2 regions of the Halobacillus salinarum genome follow, and region 1 is predicted to be linked to the other one. Evidence: a T-box and tRNA genes for the amino acid it is inferred to sense, from the RefSeq annotation. Region 1 holds a T-box; the other holds one or more tRNA genes.
What was found. A T-box is a leader RNA that pairs with one kind of tRNA and senses whether it is charged. The one in region 1 lies ahead of argS (arginine--tRNA ligase), so its partner is inferred to be a tRNA-Arg.

Region 1 (14,759 bases):
AAACGCAATCCACTGTTTTTTCTGATCTAAATTTTCGTGTTCAGGCTTCGTTTCAAAATAAGTGCCTGTTGCATTGTGATAAACCGCATCATACACGACATTTGGTGTTCCTGCTTTACCAAGAAAGGAATTGATACCAGAAGCCATCGCAATTTTAAAAGCATCAATCTTGGACTTCATGCCGCCCGTACCCACGGAACTGCCTGGATCACCAGCTGCCGCTTCGATTTCCGGGGTGATGTCATAAACTTTATCGAGCAGCTTAGCATCTTGATTTTTACGTGGGTCTGCATCATATAAACCTTCAATATCGGATAGGATGATGAGTTTGTCAGCATCTACCAGACCCGCTACTTTTGCTGAAAGTGTATCGTTATCGCCAAATTTAAGACGATCGATCGTGATCGTATCATTTTCGTTAATAATAGGAATAATTCCACGTTCGAGTAATACGTTGATCGTATTCCGCGCATTGTTATAACGATTTTCATCAGAGAAGTCACTGCGAGTGATTAAAATCTGTGAGCCAATATAGCCATGTGAAAGGAACAGGTCGGAATAAGATTCCATTAACAGTCCCTGCCCAATGGACGCCGCCGCTTGTTTTTCCGGTAAAGTGCTTGGGCGTGTCAGGCAGCCAAGTTTACGATAACCCGCTGCTACCGCTCCAGAGGAAACGAGTAAGACTTCGTGTCCGTCATCTTTCAATCGTACGACCTCATCTACAAGCTTTTCTAATTTTCTTCTGCTGATTTCGCCCTGTGCGCTTGTTAAAGAACTGCTTCCTATTTTTATTACGACACGTTGTTTTTGTTTAGTCAACTTATCACTCCTAATTCATCGTTTTTGCATCGATTGGTTAATCGTGTTCCTTTATTCGATTACTTCGATCCTACTAATAATCCTTCTAGTTCTTTACTTAATTCCTTAGAACGGCTGGCCGCACCTTTTATTGCCTCAGAAATTGCTGCCCCTCCGCCATTTCTATTTAAAGCATCAAGTCCGGCTGCTGTAGTTCCATTTGGGGAAGTCACATTTTCACGAAGTTCAGAAGGGCTTTCTTCACGCTCTAATATCATTTTTGCTGCTCCAAGTAACGTTTGAGCACCAATTTCACGGAGTGTTTCACGATCCATTCCTTCTGCACTGCCCGTTTCTTCAATGTGCTCCATTAAATAATAGAAGTAAGCCGGACCACTTCCTGCAATGCCGGTAAAGACGTCCATCTTATCTTCTTCAATGATAAAGACTTGGCCAATCGCTTCAAGTAATTCTTTGGCGACGACGACATTATCCATGGCTGCGTATTTCCCCGGGCATACTGCCGTAGCTGATTCCCGCAGCATACTGGACGTATTAGGCATAACACGGATCACTTGCTGGTTTTCGTTCAGCCGTTCTTCCATATAAGAAGTTGAAATTCCTGCAAGTACAGAGGCCAGTACTTGATCCGGTTGAATCTTTTCCTTAATATCCTCAAGCACTGCTTCGATATCTTTTGGTTTCATAGCTAAAATGAACTGATCCACTTCAGCGTAATTCAATTCGTCCTTCAAAACTGTTCTTACTCCATATTTATCGTGAATCTCATTTAAACGATCCTGATTACTTCTATTTGTAACAATGATTTGCTCCTTTGGAATCTTACCGGATTCTACCATACCAGAAATCATCGCTTCGGCCATTGAACCTGCACCAAGAAAAGCAATCGTTTGTTTGATCATATGAGTTCATCTCTCCCGTTCGAGTTTTTGTTCGCATCATTTGTTCGCTCTTTCATAACGTTTAACATCATAACATTAGCAAAATTTGATTCAAGGGCTTTTTTGCATGTCATGCCTATAAACGCCAATTAGTGAGTGTAAACGATTTCATGGCGAGATATTTGATATTCAGTGGCTCTCATCGCAAATAATTCTCTCTAATGCTTTTAAATGGAGAGTGTATTTTGAAAAATACTAGATTGTCCTAATAGATACAATAGAGATAATTTTCCGAAAAGTCTGTCATGGCAGGGCTTACATCAATAAAAAAGTAAATCTCTAATGAAAAATAGAGATTTACTCATTTACGAGTTGATTTACTTTTGTTAGCTGAGCTTTTAACTCTTCGATAGGTACAAACCGTGCTTTTCTGAACCATTCTTTCCCATCTGCGAACACCAGCACGGCAGGGGCTGTGAAGACTGACAATTGGCCGGCTGCCTCAGGTAGTTCCGTTGCATCGATATACATCGATGGAATAAGAGGGAATTCTTCTAGTACAGTTTCCACTTGTGGAAGGAGTCCTTGACAAACCGAACAACCTGGCTGTGAAACAAAGACTAAAATCAGCCTTTCTGTTTGAATACGTGTCTGAGCCTCTTGGCTGGACGTTGGTTTTTCCATTGTTTCACCTCTTTTTTTCATTATATCAGTCCTTTTTAACATCATTCGTTCATTGATTTATTTCCGGGAGGCTGAGAAGGTATTGCATTCCTTCTTTTGTTCCGATATAATCTGAACAATATCTAAATTCAATGATAAAGAGAGTAACTGAACAAAGCGGCAGAAGCGAGTCAGGGATGGTGAAAGCCTGAACCGTGCAATTCAGTGAAGCGGACTTTTGAGAAGCCTTTCCGAAATTGAGTAGGAACCGGCCGGGGAGACCCCCGTTATTAACTTCGAGTGGCTGTTAAGCTGTAAATAAGAGTGGCACCGCGGGCGTCAACCTCGTCTCTTTCTTGAGACGAGGTTTTTTATATTTAAGGAGGCTTATCTATGGAAAAACATTACATTGCTTTGCAATTATCAAATCTGCTGGGAGAACCATTCAGCCGCGAATGGGTGTTTGAACAATTAGAGTTTCCAAAACAGGACGATTTAGGTGATGTTGCCTTTCCCTGCTTCCAGCTTGCAAAAGTTTTTAAAAAATCCCCTGCTGCCATTGCAGAGGATCTCGCTTCCCAAATCGATCATGAAATCCTTCAGGAAGTACGCCCGTCAGGGAACTATCTTAACTTCTTTCTCAACCAGGAGTTTATAAGTGAGCACACCTTCAAGCAAATGCTATCAAAGCAAAAGAATTATGGAAGCCACTCCTTTGGAAAAGGTAAAACTGTCGTATTAGATATGTCTGCTCCCAACATTGCCAAGCCTTTTTCCATGGGACATCTGCGTTCTACTGTGATTGGCAATGCTTTAGCTAATCTTGCAGAAAAATGCGGATATAAAAGTGTAAAAATCAATTACATTGGAGATTATGGCACCCAGTTCGGCAAACTGCTGGCGGCTTATAAGCTATGGGGAAATGAAGAAAAAATCCGTCAAGACCCCATTCCTGAATTAACAAAAATTTACGTAAAGTTTCATGAGCAGGCACAACAAGATCCCCAGCTTGTTGAAAAAGGAAGAGAATGGTTTAAAAAGCTGGAGGACCAGGAAGAAGAAGCCGTTTCACTCTGGAAATGGTTTAAGGAAGTTTCATTAGCCGAATTTAATCATATCTATAATCTTCTTGGAATCTCCTTTGACCTTACCCGCGGGGAAGCCTATTATAACGATAAAATGGAGACCGTCGTTCATCAGTTGAGCCGTTCTCAACTGCTGGAAGAGTCTGAGGGAGCAAAGGTCGTTCAGCTGGATGAATTTGGGCTCCCCCCTTGTCTGATCCGCAAAAGTAATGGAACCTCCATTTATGCCACACGTGATCTGACTGCGGCTATTGATCGTTACGAGAGCTATGCTTTTAACGAAGCACTTTACGTAGTAGGAAATGAACAATCGCTTCATTTCCAACAAATCAAGCACGTTCTGGAAAAATTGAAGTTCCCCTGGGCGGAAAATATTAAGCACATTTCTTTTGGAATGATGCTTCAAAATGGGAAGAAAATGTCCACTCGTAAGGGAAAAACGGTGCTTTTACAGGAAGTTTTAGAAAAGGCGGTCGAGCAGGCAAAAATAAATATTACGAAGAAAAATCCTCACTTGACTCATAAAGCGGAGACCGCTAGAAAGGTTGGGGTCGGAGCGGTCATATTTCACGATTTAAAGCAGCATCGAAGAAATGATGTCGAGTTCTCCTTGGAGGATATGCTCACTTTTGAAGGGAATACAGCCCCTTATCTTCAGTACGCTTACGCCCGCAGCTGCTCCCTTCTTAAGCGCGGAACTTTTGACATTGCTTGTGCAGACACATCACTAAATGAACAGGAAGCTTGGCCGCTCATTAAACAGCTCCGCCATTTCCCAGAGGTCATTAGACAGGCTTATCATGACTACGACCCTTCTAAAGTTGCCAAGTACCTCCTTGATACGGCCAAGCAATTTAACAAATACTACTCTGAAGTAAAAATTATTGGAAGCTCACAAGAATCAAAACGGCTGACGTTGGTGTACTGCTTTTCTATTATAATAGAAGAAGGTTTGTCGCTCCTTGGAATCGAAGCACCAGCCGAAATGTAGAAAATATAATCATACGTTGATGCTCCTAAAATCATTCTCCCTATTCAGCATCGTCTTTTATCCTTTATAATTAATACTTGTGAGTATCAGGATTTTTTTGTTAAGGAGGGGGAATATGAACGAAAACGAATCAGGAAAGACGTATGAATTTTTAGCTGACGATCCTAATTTCAGCGTAATGCCAGTGATGATTTCATTAATTATCGGAGCGTTTTTTGCAATATTAAACGAAACACTCTTAAATATTGCACTTACTACTTTAATGGATCAATTCCACGTGTCAGCACCAGTAGTCCAGTGGATGGCCACGGGTTTTATGCTTGTAATGGGAGTGTTGATTCCTGTCTCTGCTCTATTAATTCAGACCTTTACAACACGGCAGATGTTTTTAGGAACGATGACTATTTTCACTATAGGAACCGTGGTCTGTGCTCTTTCACCTAACTTCAGCATCCTGCTTATTGGAAGGCTTTTGCAGGCGGTAGGAACAGGACTGTTAATTCCGATCATATTCAACACATTTTTACTTCTCTTCCCTCCTGAACGACGAGGATCAGTAATGGGGATGATTGGGCTAGTCATCATGTTTGCCCCTGCCATCGGTCCGACATTATCCGGGATTATTGTCGAGCATCTAGGGTGGCGTTATTTATTTATTACTGTCATACCCTTTGCGGTCTTTTCCATTTTGTTTGCTTTTAAATTTTTGGCAAATGTAGGCGAAGTCACGAAGCCGAAAGCGGATATTTATTCAATAATACTCTCAACGATTGGGTTTGGGGGCGTTGTACTTGGTTTCAGCTTTGCAGGAGAAGGAGATGCAGGCTTTCTTGAGCCTAAAGTATACAGTTTGATCGTAACAGGCTTGATTTGTTTAATCCTATTCACGCTCCGCCAGCTGCGCTTACAAGAACCACTTCTTGACGTACGCGTGTTTAAATACCCAATGTTTACTTTATCAGTGGTGATTTTCATCATTATTATGATGTCGATGTTTTCTTCTGAAATCATCCTGCCTATGTTCATGCAGGGACCACTTGCTTTAACAGCTGCTACAGCCGGGCTTGTGCTGCTTCCCGGAAGCTTACTAAATGGGTTGTTCTCTCCTGTCATGGGAAAACTGTTTGACAAATTCGGCCCAAGGAAATTAATCATTCCTGCCATGGCGATCCTTATGGTCACTCTCTTTACATTAAGCAGAGTAGGTATCGATACATCTCTTTGGCAGATTATTATCTGCTATATTTTCCTCATGCTGTCGATTTCAGCTATTATGATGCCGGCCCAGACAAATGGACTTAATCAGCTTCCTAAGCAGCTTTACCCACATGGAACCGCTATTATGAATACACTGCAGCCAGTAGCAGGGGCGATCGGTGTTTCTGTTTTTATCAGCCTGATGACGGCAAAGCAGGATCACTACTTAGCGAATGCAGAAAACCCTGATTCTCCCCAAGTTTTAACCCAGGCTTTCGTTTCAGGGGTAGAATTCGTTTATATTACAGCTTTCGGGGTAGCAGTTCTAGGTTTTGTTGTTTCGTTATTTATTCAAAAAGCAGTTCCTTCAGATATACCGTCAAAGAAAACACATTAAAAGCGCAGCCAATAAAGGCTGCCCCAGCTTGTAGAGAAACTCCCTGTTTTTCTACAAGTTTTTCTAACCGAAAGGAGCGATTGCCCTTCCCTTTCCGCGGACGAGCGCCCGAGCTTCCTCGTGAAACCCACGCTCGGCGATCTCGGCTTACTCGTTCTTCCGCAGGAGTGGAAGGGACCTCGCCTCCTTGATATTCTTTAAACAGAAAAAGACTCTCCTTCACCTAGCCCCCCTAGCTAGATGGAGGAGAGTCTTTTTCATGTTCTGACAGACAGCTGTCATCAGCGCCTGTTCCTTTACTTCAATAACGCATCCCATGCCGTTCTTTTGAATCTGCAAAGCTACGCTCCACTTTCTCTTTTCTCATTCTATAACTCCATTCTCCCGATATAAATAATCACTATCCGGATCGGTCTCACTTCCTTTCACTTCTTTGGATTTCTCGAACAAGTTCTTCCATCGTTACGATTTCCATTTCATTTTGTCGTGTTTTTCTTGATTGAAACAAAAAATCAGGCTGCCGAGACTTCTCGACAGCCTGGCGCAGCCAATAAGGGCTGAGCTTTTGTATTACCAAATCATGTCTGCGTATTCTGGATGATCTACAAATGGATTGCGGTTTCCCTGATAGTCATCATAAATGATATTGTTCCGGTTTCTTTCAAAATCGCTTACCGGATCTTCTTCATTCCACTCAAGCAAAGTAGATAGTCTCCCTAAATGAGCACCTGAAGTGTTCACATAGTCTGATATTTCCAAATCTGGTTCACCTGAATGCTCCCCTTCATACCGTACAGCCATGTAAAAGATCATGCGTGCCACGTCACCTTTCACTTCATCGCGGGGTTCCCAGGAATCAGAGTCACTGTATGTCCCAGGGGCCTCTGATACGGCTGATCCACCATCATCAAAATCCAGATTTCCCCGGCTTGAATTTACCGTTACATCTGTTGGTCTTAAATGATGGAGGTCAGTTCCCGGTCCCATCGCTGTACCAAAGTCACCATGGGATTTGGCCCATACATGTTCACGGTTCCACTCATCTACGCCGCCGCCATTGGTGTATTTAGATTGAGAACGGCCAGAATAGAGGAGGACAACGTTGCTGGTATTGGCCGGGTCTTCATCTGTATGACGTAAGGCGTCCCATACCTCGTCATAAGTTAATTCTGCATGCTGATCAATTAAATCATTCAAACTATTTTTTAACGTTTGCCCTGTCATTCCTTCCACACTATCATAATAGCTCCCATCGTATGTACCTCCGCTTCCGCCGGTGTCTCCATCATTCCCACTACCGGAGCCATCGGATGCCGTCTCAATGGAAGTCACGTATTCTACACCTTCATGACTGAAGTAATCGTCTCTCGTCCCACTTACCCGAAGGTAATCACCCATATGTTCAGGATGGTTTTGAAGGCCGAATTCGCTGCGATATTCAGAATCCAATTTCACTAAAATCATATTACTTACAGAGGTCTCATCTGGGTCATCAGCTAAAGCCAAAGCATAATTACTCGTAAAATCACTTTGTTGTACATAGTCTACTGCAGTCGGCACTCCTACAATGTAACCTTCCAATGTTACATCTGTTCCATTCGATTCATTCATGGCATCTTGTACGGATAAAACCGGGGCAGCTTTGGTAACACTACTTCCTCCAAATAACATTAACGTACTGACAAACACTACGAAAAAGCTTTTCACGGCACGCATGCGAGTGGACACTCCTTTAAATTGATAGATTTAGGATGACAGGAAAAGCACCATCCATTTCTAATCATCGGGTGAATTCGGCCGCTTGTATATAAGTCGAAAGGACAAGTTCATCATTTAGTCCGTAAGTTCTACATGGTTTTACATTCGATTGGCTGAGAAAATATCTAAGTAGCGGTTACTTCTAACATACGAAGTGCGGTGATTGTGGTTAGAAAAAGGAAGACGTTTTTCTTCTAATTCTGGAATACAATCGATAGAACCTTCTAGAAAACTATTCACTCGATGGAGAGCCGTTTCTGTTCTTGACAATAGTCCAGCGTATCTTACTTCCAGTACTTCCCACCCAAATGGTTTGTTTCTTTCCATCCATTGGTCATAGTGAACACTCTTCAAGGATTCGATACGTTCTATTAGCAGAGGAAGTCTATTCCGTGCGATGTTTGCAAGCTTCTTCATGTCCTTTTGATCATAAGCTGTTTTAAGCTCGATCCCGAGTTCACTTTTTCCTGCAAGCACAGCAGCCTGCGCCAGCGGGACACGAAATAAACAGCCCCATTGTCCAGCTTCCTTCTGCCACCTGCACAGTCTTTTCTCCAAACCTTCGTAAAATTCACGGAGCTTCAAACCTTTTAAATGCTCATCAAAAAGCCCAAGCAATGGATCCTGCCACAAGATGTATTTTGCAGGATTTTCAGGCTCGAGCGCGGTTTGCTCAGCGCTGCCCACAGGCTGATCCAGTTCTCCAAGTACGATAAAAGCATTCATCTCAGCTCCCGTACAATACTTAAATCTCTTACGCAGCTTTTCCATGTCAAGATCGTTCGAATAGCCGTGTTCTGCATACAACTGCATTCCTAATAAACCTGTCATTAAATCCGTTTCTGCTCCGTCATCTCCCCACAAGGCAGCAAATACTTCTTGAATCCCCTCCCGTTTACAAGCAGTTAAAGCAGCATTGGTCGTTTGAAACGTCTTCTTATAATTCACTGCCACCCCGTTCCAAGTCCAAATTCCTCCTGCAAAGACAGGAGGAGGACCAAATTCCTTATGCGTTTGTAAAAACCGCTCGTAAACCTCCTCTTCTTCATGGTAATAATCCCAATAGACAAACTGCATCCCCTCAGGCATTCCTTCCACGACAGCTGACGGTATTGCGGCCTCCTCATCGTAATAGTCCCCTGTAGAAGAAGCCATGCGAAAATACATGTCACTCCACATCATAGGTGACAACCCTTGTTTCATTATTAATTTCATCACTTTTTGCAGATGCTCCTCCATAATCGAAAAGCTTGGGACAAACCCATGATCATTTAAATAGTTGCCTCTTCCTAAGAAATGGGCCTCATCCATACCAATGTGAATTCGATTCGTACGAAAAGAAGCAGCAGCAGCTTGAATCATCTCATCGATCAGCTTGTAAGTTGTTTCTGCTCCGGCTAAGAGAATATCATCCGTGTCTTTGTACTGATTGTTAGCCTGCCAGCGTAAAAAAGTAGAAAGGTGAGCCAGCGTCTGAATACTTGGAATGACTTCAATCCCCAGTTTCCAACCGTAATCATCCAATTCCTCAAGCTCGTTTGGGGAATACCTTCCTCTCATATAACCAAAATAAGGCTGTTCCTTTATTTCATATGTATCTTCCATATAAAGCATCAGCATATTCAGTCCCATTACGGCCATTTTACGCATAAGTATTTTCACTTGGTCCGTTTTCATGACTGCATTTCTAGAGCAGTCCAGCATAACTCCGTTTGTCTCAAACTTTGGCACTTCCAAAAGATGAAAACTTGGCTGTTCAGACGCTTGCTGAATAAATAAACCGATCGCACGAAAGAAATGGATCGGTCTATTATAACGAATATACCCGTGGTCATGATGGAAATAAATTTCGAGCTTATTCTCTTTCCACTGTTCAACTTCTACTAATACTCCAGTCTCCTTCAGCTCCAAGCCAATTTCGTCAGCTACCAAGTGTAAGCCAGCCGATATTTCTTCTAGGTTTCCTTTAAAACAAACCTCCATAATCATCCCTCCTATAATATATGGATAAGTCCTCCTTCCTTATCCGATTGATATACAGCTTCTATAACTTTTACAATCGATTGACCGTATAATCCTGAGTTTTCGAGTTCTTCCTTCTTAGTAACAGCATTTAGAAGCTCATAAAATTGCAGTACAAATGGAGAGGGATGGTCGGGGACAGGAATTTGTTCAAAATTGTCATACTGACTAATCCAAACCCCCTTTCCAAGCTCAACTTTCAAGATTCCGTTTGTAAAAACAAATTCAGTGATTTGTGTGGGTGGCCCATGATAGCCTGAAATCGATATAGTAACCGGAAGCCCCTCCTTCGTCTTCAGCCAAATACTTGAGCTTCCTTCTACGTTACTCTGGATCCCCAATTGTTCACTTTCATAGCTTAGCTTTGAAATAACACTTGAGAAATTCGTATCAAGCATCCATTGAATTTTGTCAATCGAGTGGGCCCCAAGGTTCATGACCACTCCTCCGCCTGATTTCTCTTTTTCCAGAAACCATGAAGGCCGCTCAGAGACAAAGTAATTCATGAACCTCGTTTCATTTACCATGATTAATCTGCCTAGTTGACCGCTCTTAATTAGCGCTTTGGCTTTAATATTTTCAGCAAAATAGTGCTGAATATGACCGACAAGTACGTGTACTTGTGTAGAAGCATCTATGATCTCCTGGCAGTCTGAAGTGGAGACAGCCATCGGTTTTTCTAAGAGTAAGTGCACTCCTTGACAGGCACAAAAGACCGCAGCCTCTTTATGAAGAAAATGCGGCAGAGTAATGATGGCTATGTCGGGCATTTCCTTCTTCACCATTTCCTTGTAATCTAAATAACCAGTTACCGCATATCTCGTTCTCATCGCTTCCACTTTTTCTTCATTAATGTCTGCCACTGCAGTTACTTCAACCTCAGGGACTTCAAGCAAGGATCTCATATGCTCCTCTGCAATGATTCCCGCCCCGACAATGACTACAGAATAAACCACTCCATCGCATCCCTTCTGCTTATAAAAATAACTCCTTATGATGGAAATAAGGAGTGTACACATTCTTTATCATCCAGCGCATTAGCGTAGATTTTCTGTAAATGTTCGTCCTCCACGGCTACTCCTTTAGTAAATTCAAAAGAAAAAGTCCCGTCAAACCCCTCTGCTTGAAGAATAGAAGACCGTTCTTTTACCAGTTCCATTCTTTCTTTAAGCAGATGAAACCTATGATCTTCGTAGCAGCTGACATGAACATGAGTAATGAGCGGGCCAAGGTAATCGAACCAACGCGTAAGATTCGTCCCGGGAAGAAATGGGTGAACGATGACCTCATATTGATCCGATCCGAGCCGCTCCAACACCTTTGCCGCATACACAGGATCTTCCATTACAGTCCCTGGATGACACTCACACAGAAGCTTGCATTCTTGAGGGAGCTGTACTCTAAGCGATTCAATATTTTTAAGATACTGCTCGATCCGATTGAAATCATCTCCTAAATTAAATTTCACTTTTTCTACTTCGAATTCCCTGGCGAGTTGCACAGTTTCTCTTCGTTCAATTTCCTGTTCGTCTCCAAATCCCGCGTAAGAGTTTAAAATTCTTATCAATGATTTGTTTTCCAAGAGCCGTTCATTTTCCGGCTGGTTCGCTTCCCGCGCATGATTTTCCCAGAGCTCGACCCCCGAGAATCCTCCCTTTTGAAATTCTCCCATCCAGTCGCTAATGTTGATCGACGGAGTTTTATGTGATGTCCAGCGATTTTTTTCCAACATAACCGTATTAATAATAAACTGAATAATCATTCCCTCTTTTCATGACGTTTATCCGAATGCAGGTACAAGAGACTGCATGCTGTGGAAGTAGTTAAAATCGATATGATATACGTACCTCGGGCGTCCTCGCGTATGAAGCTGCTCCTCGCCAATAACTTGAGCAACGTTATGATCTTCGAGTGTTGTCAAAATCCTTCTGGCACTCCTCATCGTAATGGAGAACCCCCTAGCTAATTCTGCCGTCGTCAGCCGGCTGCTTCCAAGTGAAAGACACAACTTGTAGAGCTTTTGAATCGTCGCCCCGCTTATCCCAATCTTTTTCAATTCCTGCAGGGAAGCTTCATCTTCATAACGATATGCAGATGAAGAAGGAACACGGCTTTTGGTTTTCAATTTTTGAACCATGCCGGCGAGTGTGGAGCGGATACACTGCTGGGAAGGAGACATTAGAAAAGTTTTTACGTTTAATGCTTTCAAACTGTCGGATACCTCAGGATGACTCGTAATGACCACCTGCACGCTTCCTGATTTCCATAATTGATAATGGTATTTCGTAAGTTCCTCTCTACTTGTATAGCAATTTTCACAAACTTTTAAAACCAGATGCTGTCCAAGAATACCTTCTTCCCGCAAATGATCTTTTATATCTTCATCTCCAAAAAAATCGACACTGAATTGAAGTGGAGAACTTAAATTCTGCTGATAGATACAGCGGAACAGCGAAGCGTAGAGAGCTGTGGAAGTATAGCGCACAAAAAATACAGGCAGTCCCCGCACCAGTTCTCTAAAAGGATGACGATCAGGCAGGGGACTCGTGCATAAAACCGCATCCATATGGTTCCATTGTATCTGCATGAGTGCTGACTCCATGTCCTCATTGGGATCTAGTGGAACAAAAGACAGCTGAGTGTACGATTGGCCAATGGTTTTCACTTTTTTAAATGTGCTTTCTTTCCCAATAACCAGCACTTTATAACTCACTTTCACCCACATCCTATCAAATGGAATTATCCTATTTCAGACCAGATGAACTGGCCCCTTTTACAAAGAATTTCTCTGTAAATAAGAACACAATCAAAATAGGTACAAGGGTCATCAAGGCTGCTGCCACTAAGTATTGTTCCTGTCCAAACCAGGCACCGGACATCGATAACACTCCAATCGGCAAAGTGAATTTTTCTTCTGAAGACAGATAAATGACTGGAGCCATGATCTCATTCCACTTGGTCATAAACGTAAAAATCGTCAACGTTGCAAGCTGCGGCTTGCACATTGGCAGAAAGATTCTCCAGTACGTTTGAAAAGGAGAGCACCCATCAAGCTTTGCCGCTTCTTCATACTCCTTTGGAATTGCTAAAAACGCCTGACGCATTAAGAATATACCAAAAGGCTGAGCGAGCCATTCCAGCAGCCATAAAGGGACAAGAGTGTCAAGAAATCCCATGTTTTTAAAAATTATAAACTGCGGGATGATCATGACAACAGGTGGAATCATTAATGTACCCAGTACCATGAGGAACAAAGACTGCTTGAAAGGGAAATCGAGTCTGGCAAAAGCGTAGGCAACCATAGAGCAGGAGAGTAAAGCTCCTGCCACGGACAATACGGTAACAATCATGCTGTTTAAGCCGTATTGGGCGAAGTCCGTCATCTGCCAAACCTCTAAATAGTTTTTCCAGTGGAAAGGATTAGGAATCCATTCCACTGGGATAGCTGTGTACTGGGAATAAGATTTCAAAGAATTTAAGGCTGCAGTTACAAACGGAGTAAGCATTAGAATCGCACTTAATGTGATGACAAGATAGCTTACAATTTTTCTTTTTTTGTTCGGCTTTTTCATATATCCACACCTCTAAGGTTAGATTCAATCTCTACTTTTCATAGTGCACCCACTTGTTTTGCAATTTGACCTGAATGAGGGTAATGATAAATAACATAATAAAGAGGATCCAAGCGATGGCAGATGCATAACCCATTTTCAAAAATGCGAAGCCCTGCTGGAACAAGTACAGCATCAGTACCATGCTTGAGTTATCTGGTCCGCCTGCTGCGGTGATATCTCCAGAATTTCCTGTCATTACGTAAATCTGTTCAAACGCCTGAAAAGTAGTAATGGTGCTGAGCACCAAAACGAGGAATGTAGTTCCTGAAATCAGCGGAATCGTTACATGCCTGAATTTCTGCAGCACACCTGCTCCTTCAATATCTGCTGCTTCATACAAGTCTTCGGGCACATTCTGCAGGCCGGCTAGAAAAATAACCATCATATAACCGATTCCTTTCCAAACCGCTACGACAACAAGTACAGGAATAACGAGATGTTCGTCGTTCAACCATTGTTGCGGCTGCATGCCAAGTTTGAGCAGCAGATCATTGGCTAAACCGAATCTAGGGTTAAAAATAGCATCCGCTACATAAAGAACCACTGTCCAGGAGGAAATGACCGGGATAAAGTGAGCCATCCGATACAGCTTCAAGCCTCTTAATTGTTGATTTAAAGCAGAAGCAAGAATTAAGGCAAGAATGGTTTGGGCTGGAACAAACAAAACGGTAAAATAAACGGTATTCCCTAACGCCTTCCAAAAGACTGTATCATTTACAAGTTTCGTGTAGTTTTCCAGGCCAACCCATTGGGGAGCGTTGAGCATATCGTAATGGGAAAAACTAAAATACAGGGAAGCAAACATCGTAAATAAAATAAATACAATAAAATGAATGAGGTATGGGGAAATCATCAGAATTCCCCATTTACCCTCATTGCTTAATTTAAAAGGTTTTGTGTGTGTTCGTTCGCGAGCCTTTCCGAGTCTCATCAATAATGATCTCATCATATAGCTACACTCTCTCTTTATCGGTTTCGTTTATTATTGGTTATTATAAAATTCATCGAGTACTTTCTGAACGTCCTTATCCGCTTGTTCAAGGGAATCATCTACAGAAGTTTCACCTAAAAAGGCACGATCGATGTTGTCACCAAATTTTTTCACCCATTCAGACCATACAGCATTGACGTCTAATGTACCTGCAAAATCGAAGCTGTCCAGAAATGCTTGTTTGTTATCAGGCTTCTCCCCTGAATCAAGGAATAAATCTGAATTAGCTACTGATTTTTTCACCGGTACTGCTTCACCAAGTGCCGCCCATTCCTTCTGTACTTCGTCTTCAGAAACCCAATACTTGATCCACTCCCAGGCAGCTTTAGCTTTTTCAT
Region 2 (14,759 bases), 870 kb from region 1:
TGTGACGGGCGGTGTGTACAAGGCCCGGGAACGTATTCACCGCGGCATGCTGATCCGCGATTACTAGCGATTCCGGCTTCATGCAGGCGAGTTGCAGCCTGCAATCCGAACTGAGAATGGTTTTATGGGATTTGCTACACCTCGCGGCTTCGCTGCCCTTTGTACCATCCATTGTAGCACGTGTGTAGCCCAGGTCATAAGGGGCATGATGATTTGACGTCATCCCCGCCTTCCTCCGGTTTGTCACCGGCAGTCACCTTAGAGTGCCCAACTGAATGCTGGCAACTAAGGTCAGGGGTTGCGCTCGTTGCGGGACTTAACCCAACATCTCACGACACGAGCTGACGACAACCATGCACCACCTGTCACTTGGTCCCCGAAGGGAAAACCCTATCTCTAGGGTGGGCCAAGGATGTCAAGACCTGGTAAGGTTCTTCGCGTTGCTTCGAATTAAACCACATGCTCCACCGCTTGTGCGGGCCCCCGTCAATTCCTTTGAGTTTCAGCCTTGCGGCCGTACTCCCCAGGCGGAGTGCTTAATGCGTTAACTTCAGCACTAAGGGGTGGAAGCCCCCTAACACCTAGCACTCATCGTTTACGGCGTGGACTACCAGGGTATCTAATCCTGTTTGCTACCCACGCTTTCGCACCTCAGCGTCAGAGACAGACCAGAGAGTCGCCTTCGCCACTGGTGTTCCTCCACATATCTACGCATTTCACCGCTACACGTGGAATTCCACTCTCCTCTTCTGTCCTCAAGTTCCCCAGTTTCCAATGACCCTCCACGGTTGAGCCGTGGGCTTTCACATCAGACTTAAGAAACCACCTGCGTGCCCTTTACGCCCAATAATTCCGGACAACGCTTGCCCCCTACGTATTACCGCGGCTGCTGGCACGTAGTTAGCCGGGGCTTCCTCGTTAGGTACCGTCAAGGTACCGCTCTATTCGCACGGTACTTGTTCTTCCCTAACAACAGAACTTTACGATCCGAAAACCTTCATCGTTCACGCGGCGTTGCTCCGTCAGACTTGCGTCCATTGCGGAAGATTCCCTACTGCTGCCTCCCGTAGGAGTCTGGGCCGTGTCTCAGTCCCAGTGTGGCCGATCACCCTCTCAGGTCGGCTACGCATCGTCGCCTTGGTGAGCCGTTACCTCACCAACTAGCTAATGCGCCGCGGGCCCATCTGTAAGCGATAGCGAGAAGCCATCTTTTAACCATCCTTCATGCGAAGGTTGGTGTTACCCGGCATTAGCCCCGGTTTCCCGGGTTATTCCGGTCTTACAGGCAGGTTGCCCACGTGTTACTCACCCGTCCGCCGCTCGTTCCACGAGCGTCACCTCCGAAGAGGATCCGCTCGCTTCCCGCGCTCGACTTGCATGTATTAGGCACGCCGCCAGCGTTCGTCCTGAGCCAGGATCAAACTCTCCAAAAAAATTGAAAAGCTGTGCGCTTTTGACAGCGCTTGCCTTCAACACCGTTGAAGGTCCTAAAGCTCGTGTGCACATCGTGTGTGCTTTGTTTGAATTCCTTCTATATGATAGAAAGAATGAATTGACGTACTGGTTGGTTCGTTCAGTTTTCAAAGATCAAATTAATCATGGTGGAGCCTAGCGGGATCGAACCGCTGACCTCCTGCGTGCAAAGCAGGCGCTCTCCCAGCTGAGCTAAGGCCCCAATAAATATAAAGTAAAATGGTCGGGAAGACAGGATTCGAACCTGCGACCCCTTGGTCCCAAACCAAGTGCTCTACCAAGCTGAGCTACTTCCCGTAATGGCGCGCCCGAGAGGAGTCGAACCCCTAACCTTCTGATCCGTAGTCAGACGCTCTATCCAATTGAGCTACGGGCGCAAAAAACTATATGGTGCCGAGGGCCGGACTCGAACCGGCACGGTGGAAACCCACCGCAGGATTTTAAGTCCTGTGCGTCTGCCAATTCCGCCACCCCGGCACGGCAAATAAGGTTCTCACTGATTGATCTATGGAGCGGAAGACGGGATTCGAACCCGCGACCCCCACCTTGGCAAGGTGGTGTTCTACCACTGAACTACTTCCGCATAAGTATAAGTGCGGGTGGAGGGACTTGAACCCCCACGCCGTGAAGCACTAGATCCTAAATCTAGCGTGTCTGCCAATTCCACCACACCCGCAAGTAACTGGTGAGCCATGGAGGATTCGAACCTCCGACCCTCTGATTAAAAGTCAGATGCTCTACCAACTGAGCTAATGGCTCAAAAAATATGTTTCACTCACAAAAAACGAATTCACTCAATAAGATGGTGCCGGCCAGAGGACTTGAACCCCCAACCTACTGATTACAAATCAGTTGCTCTGCCAGTTGAGCTAGGCCGGCTGGTTATTGAATGAAAATGGTGGAGGATGCAGGGCTCGAACCTGCGACCCCTTGCTTGTAAGGCAAGTGCTCTCCCAGCTGAGCTAATCCTCCGGATTATGTAAAGGTTTGGCAGCGTCCTACTCTCACGGGGATCGACCCGACTACCATCGGCGCTGAAGAGCTTAACTGCTGTGTTCGGCATGGGAACAGGTGTGACCTCTTCGCCGTTACTACCAAACCTTTATTTTTAAGGACAAGATATATTATATGACCCCGTTGAATAAATTTCAAGGGTTTTTTTAATAAATCTTCAAAACTGGATAAGTGCACATTCAAACGAACTCGAAACATCATAGTTGTATGTCTAGCTTCCGCTTTTCAATTTAGATAAGTCATCGATCGATTAGTATCCGTCAGCTGCACGTGTCACCACGCGTCCACCTCGGACCTATCTACCTCATCGTCTCTGAGGGATCTTATTACCTTAGAGGTAAGGGAAATCTCATCTCAAGGGGGCTTCATGCTTAGATGCTTTCAGCACTTATCCCGTCCACACGTAGCTACCCAGCGATGCTCCTGGCGGAACAACTGGTACACCAGCGGTGTGTCCATCCCGGTCCTCTCGTACTAAGGACAGCTCCTTTCAGATTTCCAACGCCCACGACGGATAGGGACCGAACTGTCTCACGACGTTCTGAACCCAGCTCGCGTACCGCTTTAATGGGCGAACAGCCCAACCCTTGGGACCGACTACAGCCCCAGGATGCGATGAGCCGACATCGAGGTGCCAAACCTCCCCGTCGATGTGGACTCTTGGGGGAGATAAGCCTGTTATCCCCGGGGTAGCTTTTATCCGTTGAGCGACGGCCCTTCCATGCGGAACCGCCGGATCACTAAGCCCGACTTTCGTCCCTGCTCGACTTGTAGGTCTCGCAGTCAAGCTCCCTTGTGCCTTTACACTCTGCGAATGATTTCCAACCATTCTGAGGGAACCTTTGGGCGCCTCCGTTACCTTTTAGGAGGCGACCGCCCCAGTCAAACTGCCCACCTGACACTGTCTCCGGACCGGATCACGGTCCTGGGTTAGAATGTCCGTACAGCCAGGGTAGTATCCCACCAGCGCCTCCACCGAAGCTGGCGCTCCGGCTTCTCTGGCTCCTACCTATCCTGTACAAGCTGTACCAACATTCAATATCAGGCTACAGTAAAGCTCCACGGGGTCTTTCCGTCCTGTCGCGGGTAATGCGCATCTTCACGCATAGTATAATTTCACCGGGTCTCTCGTTGAGACAGTGCCCAAGTCGTTGCACCTTTCGTGCGGGTCGGAACTTACCCGACAAGGAATTTCGCTACCTTAGGACCGTTATAGTTACGGCCGCCGTTTACTGGGGCTTCGGTTCAGCGCTTCGCCAAAAGCTAACGCATCCCCTTAACCTTCCAGCACCGGGCAGGTGTCAGCCCCTATACTTCGCCTTACGGCTTCGCAGAGACCTGTGTTTTTGGTAAACAGTCGCTTGGGCCTTTTCACTGCGGCTCCTCGGCAGAGGAGCACCCCTTCTCCCGAAGTTACGGGGTCATTTTGCCGAGTTCCTTAACGAGAGTTCTCCCGCTCACCTTAGGATCCTCTCCTCGCCTACCTGTGTTGGTTTGCGGTACGGGCACCTCTTTCCTCACTAGAGGATTTTCTTGGCAGTGTGAACTCAGGAGCTTCGGTACTTTAGTTCCCTCCCCATCACAGCTTGACGTTCCCACCGGACGGATTTGCCTATCCGGCCGTCTTGCTGCTTGGACGCGCTCATCCAATGGCGCGCTCTCCCTATCCTCCTGCGTCTCCCCGTCGTTCAAACGGAAAGGAGGTGGTACAGGAATATCCACCTGTTGTCCATCGCCTACGCCTGTCGGCCTCGGCTTAGGTCCCGACTAACCCTGAGAGGACGAGCCTTCCTCAGGAACCCTTAGGCTTTCGGTGAAAGAGATTCTCACTCTTTTTTCGCTACTCATACCGGCATTCTCACTTCTAAGCGCTCCACCAGTCCTTACGGTCTGACTTCACCGCCCTTAGAACGCTCTCCTACCACTGATCGTAAGATCAATCCGCAGCTTCGGTGGTGTGTTTAGCCCCGGTATATTTTCGGCGCAGAGTCACTCGACCAGTGAGCTATTACGCACTCTTTCAATGATGGCTGCTTCTAAGCCAACATCCTGGTTGTCTAAGCAACTCCACATCCTTTTCCACTTAACACACACTTAGGGACCTTAGCTGGCGGTCTGGGCTGTTTCCCTCTCGACCATGAACCTTATCACCCACGGTCTGACTCCCAGAACAAAGTCGCTGGCATTCGGAGTTTGACTGAATTCGGTAACCCGATAGGGGCCCCTCGTCCAATCAGTGCTCTACCTCCAAGACTTTCTATTCTGAGGCTAGCCCTAAAGCTATTTCGGAGAGAACCAGCTATCTCCGTGTTCGATTGGCATTTCACCCCTACCCACACCTCATCCCCGCAATTTTCAACTTGCGTGGGTTCGGGCCTCCAGTCAGTGTTACCTGACCTTCACCCTGGACATGGGTAGATCACACGGTTTCGGGTCTACGACCGCATACTCACTCGCCCTGTTCAGACTCGCTTTCGCTGCGGCTCCGCCGCTCACGGCTTAACCTTGCATACAGTCGTAACTCGCCGGTTCATTCTACAAAAGGCACGCCGTCACCCATTAACGGGCTCCGACTACTTGTAGGCACACGGTTTCAGGATCTCTTTCACTCCCCTTCCGGGGTGCTTTTCACCTTTCCCTCACGGTACTGGTTCGCTATCGGTCACTAGGGAGTATTTAGCCTTGGGAGATGGTCCTCCCGGATTCCGACGGAATTTCTCGTGTTCCGCCGTACTCAGGATCCACTCCGGAGGAAGAAAGGTTTCGGCTACAGGGCTGTTACCTGCTCTGGCTGATCGTTCCAGATCGATTCGCCTACCTTTCTTCTTGGTAACTCCAAAGGAGTGTCCTACAACCCCAGAAAGCAAGCTTTCTGGTTTGGGCTGTTTCCGTTTCGCTCGCCGCTACTCGGGAAATCGCATTTGCTTTCTCTTCCTCCAGGTACTGAGATGTTTCAGTTCCCCGGGTCTGCCGTCCATGACCTATGGATTCAGTCATGGACACTATTCCATTACGAATAGTGGGTTCCCCCATTCGGAAATCTCCGGTTCACAGCCTACTTACGGCTTGCCGGAGCATATCGGTGTTAGTCCCGTCCTTCATCGGCTCCTAGTGCCAAGGCATCCACCGTGCGCCCTTGTTCACTTAACTATCTGTGAAAAGACGTTTGTTTCTTTCGATGTTCGTTGAATGTCTTGTCATCAATCAAGTCTAGTTTCGACTCCCAGATTCTCTCGATTCTAAGCCATCTCCCTTCAAGACTGAAAAACCACAGTCTTTACGTGAGCTTACTTAGCTCGGTGAATCTAAGCGGTCGTCTACACTTTCTTAATCACTTATCCAGTTTTCAAGGTTCACGTAAGAAAGATCACTTGATCTTTCAAAACTGAACAACCAACCGAGTACGTTCCATATATATTCCTTAGAAAGGAGGTGATCCAGCCGCACCTTCCGATACGGCTACCTTGTTACGACTTCACCCCAATCATTGGCCCCACCTTCGGCGGCTGGCTCCAAAAAGGTTACCTCACCGACTTCGGGTGTTGCCAACTCTCGTGGTGTGACGGGCGGTGTGTACAAGGCCCGGGAACGTATTCACCGCGGCATGCTGATCCGCGATTACTAGCGATTCCGGCTTCATGCAGGCGAGTTGCAGCCTGCAATCCGAACTGAGAATGGTTTTATGGGATTTGCTACACCTCGCGGCTTCGCTGCCCTTTGTACCATCCATTGTAGCACGTGTGTAGCCCAGGTCATAAGGGGCATGATGATTTGACGTCATCCCCGCCTTCCTCCGGTTTGTCACCGGCAGTCACCTTAGAGTGCCCAACTGAATGCTGGCAACTAAGGTCAGGGGTTGCGCTCGTTGCGGGACTTAACCCAACATCTCACGACACGAGCTGACGACAACCATGCACCACCTGTCACTTGGTCCCCGAAGGGAAAACCCTATCTCTAGGGTGGGCCAAGGATGTCAAGACCTGGTAAGGTTCTTCGCGTTGCTTCGAATTAAACCACATGCTCCACCGCTTGTGCGGGCCCCCGTCAATTCCTTTGAGTTTCAGCCTTGCGGCCGTACTCCCCAGGCGGAGTGCTTAATGCGTTAACTTCAGCACTAAGGGGTGGAAGCCCCCTAACACCTAGCACTCATCGTTTACGGCGTGGACTACCAGGGTATCTAATCCTGTTTGCTACCCACGCTTTCGCACCTCAGCGTCAGAGACAGACCAGAGAGTCGCCTTCGCCACTGGTGTTCCTCCACATATCTACGCATTTCACCGCTACACGTGGAATTCCACTCTCCTCTTCTGTCCTCAAGTTCCCCAGTTTCCAATGACCCTCCACGGTTGAGCCGTGGGCTTTCACATCAGACTTAAGAAACCACCTGCGTGCCCTTTACGCCCAATAATTCCGGACAACGCTTGCCCCCTACGTATTACCGCGGCTGCTGGCACGTAGTTAGCCGGGGCTTCCTCGTTAGGTACCGTCAAGGTACCGCTCTATTCGCACGGTACTTGTTCTTCCCTAACAACAGAACTTTACGATCCGAAAACCTTCATCGTTCACGCGGCGTTGCTCCGTCAGACTTGCGTCCATTGCGGAAGATTCCCTACTGCTGCCTCCCGTAGGAGTCTGGGCCGTGTCTCAGTCCCAGTGTGGCCGATCACCCTCTCAGGTCGGCTACGCATCGTCGCCTTGGTGAGCCGTTACCTCACCAACTAGCTAATGCGCCGCGGGCCCATCTGTAAGCGATAGCGAGAAGCCATCTTTTAACCATCCTTCATGCGAAGGTTGGTGTTACCCGGCATTAGCCCCGGTTTCCCGGGGTTATTCCGGTCTTACAGGCAGGTTGCCCACGTGTTACTCACCCGTCCGCCGCTCGTTCCACGAGCGTCACCTCCGAAGAGGATCCGCTCGCTTCCCGCGCTCGACTTGCATGTATTAGGCACGCCGCCAGCGTTCGTCCTGAGCCAGGATCAAACTCTCCAAAAAATTTGAAAAGCTGTGCGCTTTTGACAGCGCTTGCCTTCAACACCGTTGAAGGTCCTAAAGCTCGTGTGCACATCGTGTGTGCTTTGTTTGAATTCCTTCTATATGATAGAAAGAATGAATTGACGTACTGGTTGGTTCGTTCAGTTTTCAAAGATCAATGTTTGCCGCTTCAAAATGGCGACTTAATTAATATATCATGGCCGGTTGTTTTCGTCAACACTTTTCGTGACATTTTTTCAATTTTTGTTTTTCATTTGCTGCTTTTCTTAACGCAACGTTTAATAATTTACCACGATTTATAGAGTTAGGCAAGAGGAAATGTAAATAAAAATATTTTCTGAAGATTGGCTTAGAAAATTAAAGAACCCGTCCATAAAGGCCGGGTTCTTCAAAATTAAGATTCTCGATTACGCATTTGCGGGAAAAGCAGTACGTCTCGTATCGATGGAGAATCTGTCAAAAGCATGACAAGCCGATCAATTCCGATGCCCAGCCCGCCAGTTGGAGGCATGCCATATTCCAGAGCTTCCAGGAAGTCTTCATCCATCATATGGGCTTCATCATTTCCTTCTTCTCTTTCTTTCAATTGAGCTTCAAATCTTTGACGCTGGTCGATTGGATCGTTTAATTCAGAAAAGGCGTTGGCATGCTCGCGTCCAACAATAAACAGTTCGAAACGATCGGTAAACCGCTCGTCTTCTGGATTTTTCTTAGCTAGCGGAGAAATTTCAATTGGATGACCATAGACAAACGTTGGCTGAATTAATTTATCTTCTACTCTTTGCTCAAAGAATTCATTCACAACGTGACCAAAAGTCATCGTTTCTTGAATTTCAATATTATGCTCATGAGCCAAAGCCTTCGCCTCATCATCCGTCATTTGCTGCCAGAAGTCTACACCAGTATATTCTTTAATCGCATCGACCATGTGAAGCCTTGTCCATTCCGGCTCTAAGTCGATTTCCTGTTCATTATAAATAACCTTTGTTGTACCGAGGACGTCTTTAGCTATGTGAGCCACCATCTGTTCAGTCAAGGCCATCACATCATGGTAATCTGCATAGGCTTCATACAACTCAAGCATCGTAAACTCTGGATTGTGACGCGTGGAAACACCTTCATTACGGAAGACCCGGCCGATTTCATAAACCTTTTCCATACCGCCGACAATTAACCTTTTCAAATGGAGCTCAATAGCAATCCTCATGTACAGCTGCATATCTAAGGCATTGTGGTGAGTAATGAACGGACGTGCGGAAGCACCACCAGCAATCCCATGCATTAACGGGGTTTCAACTTCCAAAAATCCCAGTCCGTCTAAGTAACGGCGCATGGACTGGATAATTTTACTGCGGGTAACAAAAGTTTCACGGCTGTCTGGATTCGTAATCAAATCCAAATAGCGCTGACGATAACGCTGCTCTACGTCCTGAAGTCCATGGAATTTTTCCGGTAGAGGACGCAAAGACTTCGTCAGCATATGAAATTCATCAGCTTTCACTGACAGCTCCCCGACCTTTGTCTTGAACATAATCCCTGAAATTCCTACTACATCTCCGAGATCAGCGGAGTTAAAGAGTTCATACGCCTCATCTCCTACACGGTCCTTACGTATATACAATTGAATCTGCCCGCTCAAATCCTGGATATGGGCAAAACCCGCTTTACCTTTGCCGCGTTTTGTCATTATACGACCAGCAACAGTAGTGGAGCTCTGTTGTTCTTCTAATTCTTCTTTACTGAACTGATCATATTTCTGTCTTAAATCTTCCGCTAAATCTGTGCGTTCAAATTTATTTCCAAAAGGGTCAATCCCTTGTTCACGGTAAGCATTCATCTTATCCCGGCGCACCCGCATGTGTTCATTCAGTTCTTCAGACATTATAATCACTCCATTCTTCTCATTTTTTCTGACCGATTCAATAATAAAAACTGCCAGCAAGGTACTGGCAGTGCTGCAACTAAAGTTTAGTATAGAAAAGACCTTCTTGTGTGTCAACGCTGAGTGAGTTAGGAAACGTTCATCTTCTAAATCATTTGTGAATCTAAAGAAGATATTCAGAAACTTTCCCCGGGTTTCAACATGGTTGATATTATCACAAATACGGCCTTTCCCTTTTAGTCTTCCTAAGTACCTGGGTGTGTGTTTGCTCAGCATCCTCCCAAGCTAAACACTCTATATAACAGCATGACAAAAATTTCAGCTTAGATCCAATTCTCCCCATACACGAACTTCTTCTACTTCTTCTTGAGCTAGTAAGCTCAGCGCTTCCTGAGCCGTCAAGCCAATAGTTGGGATATACACTTCTCGAGACAGATCAACAAGCGGAACCATGACAAAGGCTCGTTCGTGCATAGAAGGGTGCGGTATCATTAAATGCTCCGATTTTATATTTTCTTGATTATACAGCAGGATGTCAAGATCTATAGTACGCGGTCCCCATTTCACCACTCTTTTTCTTCCTAGTTCCTGCTCAATTCCCTGGCACAAGTCAAGTAATGCAAAAGCGGAAAGGGAGGTATCAACTTTGACAACCATGTTTAGAAAATCATTCTGCTCTGTGTACCCGACAGGCTTTGTTTCATAAATCGTCGAGGTGTGGACATTAGCGATGCTTTCATGTTCAGTAAGCATCCTGACCGCATCCTTTAAAAAATCCTCTCTCTTCGAAATATTGGAGCCGAGTGCTATATAAGCCGTTACCATCAGAACCGGCTCCGGTAAATTTCGATCGCTACAGATTTATAGTGGCCAGGGATAGGAGGATCGGGCTTTATCACTTTCACCTTGCAAGCCTGTAATCGTTCAAAGGCCGCTAATAATTCCCGTGACAGCTGTTCGGCTACCGTTTCTACTAACTTTTTGGCTTCTCCTTCAACGACTGATTTTGTAAGCTCATAAATCGCTCCATAGTCAATCGATTTTGTCATATCATCTGACTCTGCCGCAGGCTTCAAATCCAATTCCAATTCGAGGTCAACGTAAAAACGCTGGCCAAGCTTATTTTCTTCTGGAAAAAGGCCGTGATAACCCCAAAATTCCATTTGATTTACGTAGATCTTGTCCATTATTTACTCCTCCCTATCAACGCGTCCATCATTTTAGTCATCCGGGCAATTGGTTTTACATCGTGAACACGGACAATATGAATTCCCTGGCTGATGCCGTAACAAACCGTTGCACCTGTGCCTTCCATTCTTTCCTCTGGCGGAAGGTCTAACGTCATCCCAATAAACGATTTACGAGAGCTTCCTAGAAGTACTGGATAGCCAAGCTCCATAAATTCAATCAAGTTCCGCATGACCAAAAAATTGTGTTCCGGCGTTTTGGCAAATCCAATACCTGGATCGATAATGATGTTTTCTTCCTGCACACCTGCCTCCAAAGCAAGAGTGATGCTTTCCCTTAGATCCTTCTTCATATCTTCAATTAGAGAAATATAACTTTTATCATGCCGGTTGTGCATAAGGATAATGGGAACTTCCGCCTCTGCAGCAACTTTTGCTATCTCAGGCTCCCGTTTTGCTCCCCATACATCATTGATGATGTCTGCTCCTGCTTCAATGGCTTGCTTAGCAACTTCTGCTTTATACGTATCAATAGAGATAGGAATGGTGATATGGTCCTTTACCGCCTTGATCACGGGCAGTACCCTCTCCAATTCTTCTTCTTCTGAGACCCGCTCATGTCCTGGTCTTGTCGATTCACCGCCGATGTCAAGAATGTGAGCACCGGACTGCTCCAATTCAATTGCTTGTTGAATAGCAGCATCGAGTTCATTAAATAGTCCACCGTCAGAAAAAGAATCCGGAGTAATATTTAGAATGCCCATGATCAGCGTCTCTTCAGAAAGATTGTACTGTTTTTTCTTCGTCTTTATGGTAAAGCCCATCGAACATTCCCTCCCTTTTTATAAATTCTTACTCCATTCTACAATATTTCAAGAAAAATTCATAAACGACAAAAAACCGCGCCTTTTAAAAAGACGCGGTTGGTATCAAAATTAATCTTCAAATTGATAAAGTGGAGTGGATAAATAGCGTTCTCCGTTACTAGGAATAACTGCTACCACTTTTTTGCCTTTGCCGAGCTTCTTGGCAACTTGTTTTGCCACGTGTATCGCAGCTCCAGAAGAAACACCGCCGAGAATTCCATCTTTTCTGGCCGCTTCCCGTGCAGCCGCATAGGCTTCCTCTGTAGAGACTTGATGCACTTCATCATAGATATCCGTGTTTAAAATTTCAGGAACAAATCCAGCGCCGATTCCCTGGATTTTATGAGGTCCTGGGTCTCCACCTGAGAGTATAGGGGAAGTGTCCGGCTCAATCGCATAGATCTTAATATCCGGATAATGCTTCTTAAGTACTTTTCCTGCACCGGTTATGGTTCCGCCTGTTCCAATTCCGGAGACGAAAGCATCCAGTTGATCACCCATTTGTTCCACAATTTCAGGTCCAGTCGTTTTTTCATGAATTTCAGGATTGGCTTCATTGTTGAATTGCTGAGGCATAAAATAGCCATGCTGTTCTTGAAGTTCTGTTGCCTTTTTAATGGCTCCCTTCATGCCTTCTGCTCCAGGAGTCAAAACTAATTCAGCCCCATAAGCACGAAGCAGATTCCGGCGTTCCTGACTCATCGTATCAGGCATGACCAGGATGGACTTATACCCTTTGGCTGCTGCAATCATCGCAAGTCCAATGCCGGTATTCCCACTGGTTGGTTCAATGATTGTATCGCCGGCTTTTAGTTCATTTGCCTTCTCAGCAGCTTCAATCATGGACAGGGCAATTCTGTCTTTTACAGAACTTCCCGGGTTCATGTATTCAAGCTTCAAATAAATATCCGCACTGTTTTCATCAGCACTGCCATTCAGTTTAACCATTGGTGTCTGGCCAACTAATTCACTTACATTGTTTGCAATTCTCATCAGCTCACTCCTAATACCAAGTATTTAAATAGGATTTAACTCTAATGTACGGGAGTCCCTGTTTGTTGTCAAACATTTCAATCTATTTATATGAGTTTTTTTGACTAGTGAGAAGTCACAAAACAAAATCCTCTTTTTAAGCGTCGTTAGACTGAAGTTCCTTGAGCTGAGACTCTGAAAACTGATAATCTTCATTACAAAAATGGCACTTTGCCTCCGCCCCATGATCTTCATCGATCATGCGCTGAATTTCTTCATTTCCTAAACTGGCGATAGCCACTTCCACCCGTTCTCTGGAACAGCGACATTTGAATGTAACCGGCATGGAGTCTAATACTTTGACGTTTTCCTCACCTAAGATGATGCAAAGAATTTCTTCTGGCGATTTCCCTTCACGGATTAATGTGGAGATCGGCTTCATTTCACTGAGCCTTTGCTCAATAATGGTAGTCGTTTCCTCTTCTGCTCCAGGGAGCATTTGGATAATAAATCCGCCAGCAGCAAGAATCGAGTAATCGGTGTCCACCAGCACCCCGGCCCCCACTGCTGAAGGTACCTGTTCTGAGTTAGCAAAATAGTATGTGAAATCTTCACTTATTTCTCCGGAAATAATCGGGACTTGTCCTGTAAAATGATCCTTCATACCAAGGTCTTTAACAACGCTGATCGTCCCTTGCGTCCCTACTGCCCTCGCTACATCAAGCTTACCGCGATCATTTAAATCAAAATCTACGTGAGGATTTTTAATATAACCCCGTACTTCCCCTTTAGAAGTAGCATCAGCAATGATCGCTCCAGCAGGGCCGTCACCTTCGACTTTAACAGTGATCTTATCTTCACCTTTCAGCATCGTACCCATCATAGCTGAAATCGTTAAGGTACGTCCCAGAGCTGCAGAAGTCGTTGCCCAAGTATCCTGCCTGCGCCTCGCCTCTTCTACAGTATCTGTAGACTGAATGGCATAAGCGCGAACTTGACCGGCAAATGCTGTCGCACGTACTAAATAATCAGACATGATTCATCATACTCCTTTGAAAACTTTTTTCCCTTTGTTTCGCTGGTATATTAAATGAAGACCCTTCAAAGTTAAGTAAGGATCCACCACATCTATGGTTTTCGACTGGTCAGCAATTAATGTGGCCAGGCCGCCAGTTGCCACGACCTTAGGAGTGGTATCCGCCGTTGCTTTCATTTGACTAACCACTTCATCCACTTGGCCGACATACCCGTAGAATACTCCTGACTGCATGGCTTCTACAGTGCTCTGTCCGATCACATGCCCAGGAGGCTTAATTTCAATTTTAGGAAGTTTAGCCGCCTTCGCATACAACGCTTCCATTGAGATATTTATTCCCGGGGCAATAGCTCCCCCAACATAGGCTTCGTTTTCATTAATATAACAGTACGTCGTCGCTGTCCCAAAATCGATAATGATTAACGGCCCGCCGTATTCTTTCACCGCTCCTACAGCATTAACAACACGGTCTGCTCCAATTTCTTCAGGATGAGGATAGTTCATCTCCAGGCCATGTTCTACATCTTTGTCCCCAATGATCATTGGCTTTTTCTTAAAATAGATCTGCGCCATGCGTTCAAGAGCAAACATAATCGGTGGTACAACGGAAGAAATAATGATTCCATGCATATCTTCAAAATGAAGTCCTTCATGATCCAGTAAAGACTTAATCAGCATACCGAATTCGTCTTCTGTTTTATGACGATCCGTTTTAATTCTCCATTGATATTTCAACGTATCCTCTTCGAATACACCTAGTACCGTGTTCGTATTTCCAACATCAAGTACGAAGTTCATTTCACTTCCTCCAGTCCCATTGACTTCGGCTCCCATCATACCACAGATTCATGCCCTTTTTCCTGATTCCTAGCTTGTGATTTTTGTGCATTTCTAATCATGCTCAAACGAAAAGCCACCCAGCCCATGAGACCGGAGTGGCTTTTATTTAAGCGATTAGGAACGTTCATTATCATCAGAATCTGTTTGATTTTCCTCATCTTCAGAAGACTTTGATTCAGGTTCATTCGCTTCATCCTCTTTAGAAAGGATATTGACGCGAGTACGATCTTTTTGATCAGACTCTGAACCGGATGAGGTGTTGTTTTTAATTTTTGCGTTGTTCGCTCGAGCAAGCTCTTCCAATTCCTCATCACTAGGAAGACGGCCTTTTTCAAACAGCGATTTGATCTGAGTAGCGTCGAGGGTCTCTACATCCAAGAGAGTCTTCGCAATCAGTTCAAGCTTATCCTGGTTTTCTGTAAGGATTTTCTTCGCACGAGCATAGCAGTGATTAATAAAGTTTTGTACTTCTTTATCAATATCATAAGCGATTTGAT

Region 2: it has a tRNA-Arg gene. The T-box ahead of argS (arginine--tRNA ligase) is inferred to sense a tRNA for this amino acid. The anticodon was not compared.

What each region holds. Positions count from the first base shown of each region.
Region 1 is NZ_CP095073.1:3,601,276-3,616,034, forward strand. It holds gene proB (glutamate 5-kinase) at 1-822, opposite strand, end outside; gene proC (pyrroline-5-carboxylate reductase) at 882-1,724, opposite strand; gene MUN89_RS18750 (thioredoxin family protein) at 2,061-2,387, opposite strand; T-box leader at 2,510-2,722, shown strand; gene argS (arginine--tRNA ligase) at 2,760-4,442, shown strand; gene MUN89_RS18760 (MDR family MFS transporter) at 4,558-6,036, shown strand; partial or broken gene MUN89_RS18765 (IS5/IS1182 family transposase) at 6,256-6,421, opposite strand; gene MUN89_RS18770 (endonuclease) at 6,607-7,752, opposite strand; gene MUN89_RS18775 (beta-N-acetylhexosaminidase) at 7,894-9,777, opposite strand; gene MUN89_RS18780 (Gfo/Idh/MocA family protein) at 9,789-10,772, opposite strand; gene MUN89_RS18785 (sugar phosphate isomerase/epimerase family protein) at 10,808-11,578, opposite strand; gene MUN89_RS18790 (helix-turn-helix domain-containing protein) at 11,597-12,529, opposite strand; gene MUN89_RS18795 (carbohydrate ABC transporter permease) at 12,561-13,388, opposite strand; gene MUN89_RS18800 (carbohydrate ABC transporter permease) at 13,420-14,361, opposite strand; gene MUN89_RS18805 (ABC transporter substrate-binding protein) at 14,413-14,759, opposite strand, start outside.
Region 2 is NZ_CP095073.1:234,058-248,816, forward strand. It holds rRNA gene MUN89_RS01320 (16S ribosomal RNA) at 1-1,433, opposite strand, end outside; tRNA gene MUN89_RS01325 (tRNA-Ala) at 1,600-1,675, opposite strand; tRNA gene MUN89_RS01330 (tRNA-Pro) at 1,694-1,770, opposite strand; tRNA gene MUN89_RS01335 (tRNA-Arg) at 1,774-1,850, opposite strand; tRNA gene MUN89_RS01340 (tRNA-Leu) at 1,862-1,950, opposite strand; tRNA gene MUN89_RS01345 (tRNA-Gly) at 1,982-2,056, opposite strand; tRNA gene MUN89_RS01350 (tRNA-Leu) at 2,068-2,149, opposite strand; tRNA gene MUN89_RS01355 (tRNA-Lys) at 2,157-2,232, opposite strand; tRNA gene MUN89_RS01360 (tRNA-Thr) at 2,277-2,352, opposite strand; tRNA gene MUN89_RS01365 (tRNA-Val) at 2,370-2,445, opposite strand; rRNA gene rrf (5S ribosomal RNA) at 2,459-2,572, opposite strand; rRNA gene MUN89_RS01375 (23S ribosomal RNA) at 2,718-5,637, opposite strand; rRNA gene MUN89_RS01380 (16S ribosomal RNA) at 5,913-7,479, opposite strand; gene lysS (lysine--tRNA ligase) at 7,874-9,361, opposite strand; gene folK (2-amino-4-hydroxy-6-hydroxymethyldihydropteridine diphosphokinase) at 9,680-10,186, opposite strand; gene folB (dihydroneopterin aldolase) at 10,186-10,548, opposite strand; gene folP (dihydropteroate synthase) at 10,548-11,372, opposite strand; gene cysK (cysteine synthase A) at 11,484-12,410, opposite strand; gene hslO (Hsp33 family molecular chaperone HslO) at 12,544-13,422, opposite strand; gene MUN89_RS01415 (type III pantothenate kinase) at 13,429-14,220, opposite strand; gene ftsH (ATP-dependent zinc metalloprotease FtsH) at 14,377-14,759, opposite strand, start outside.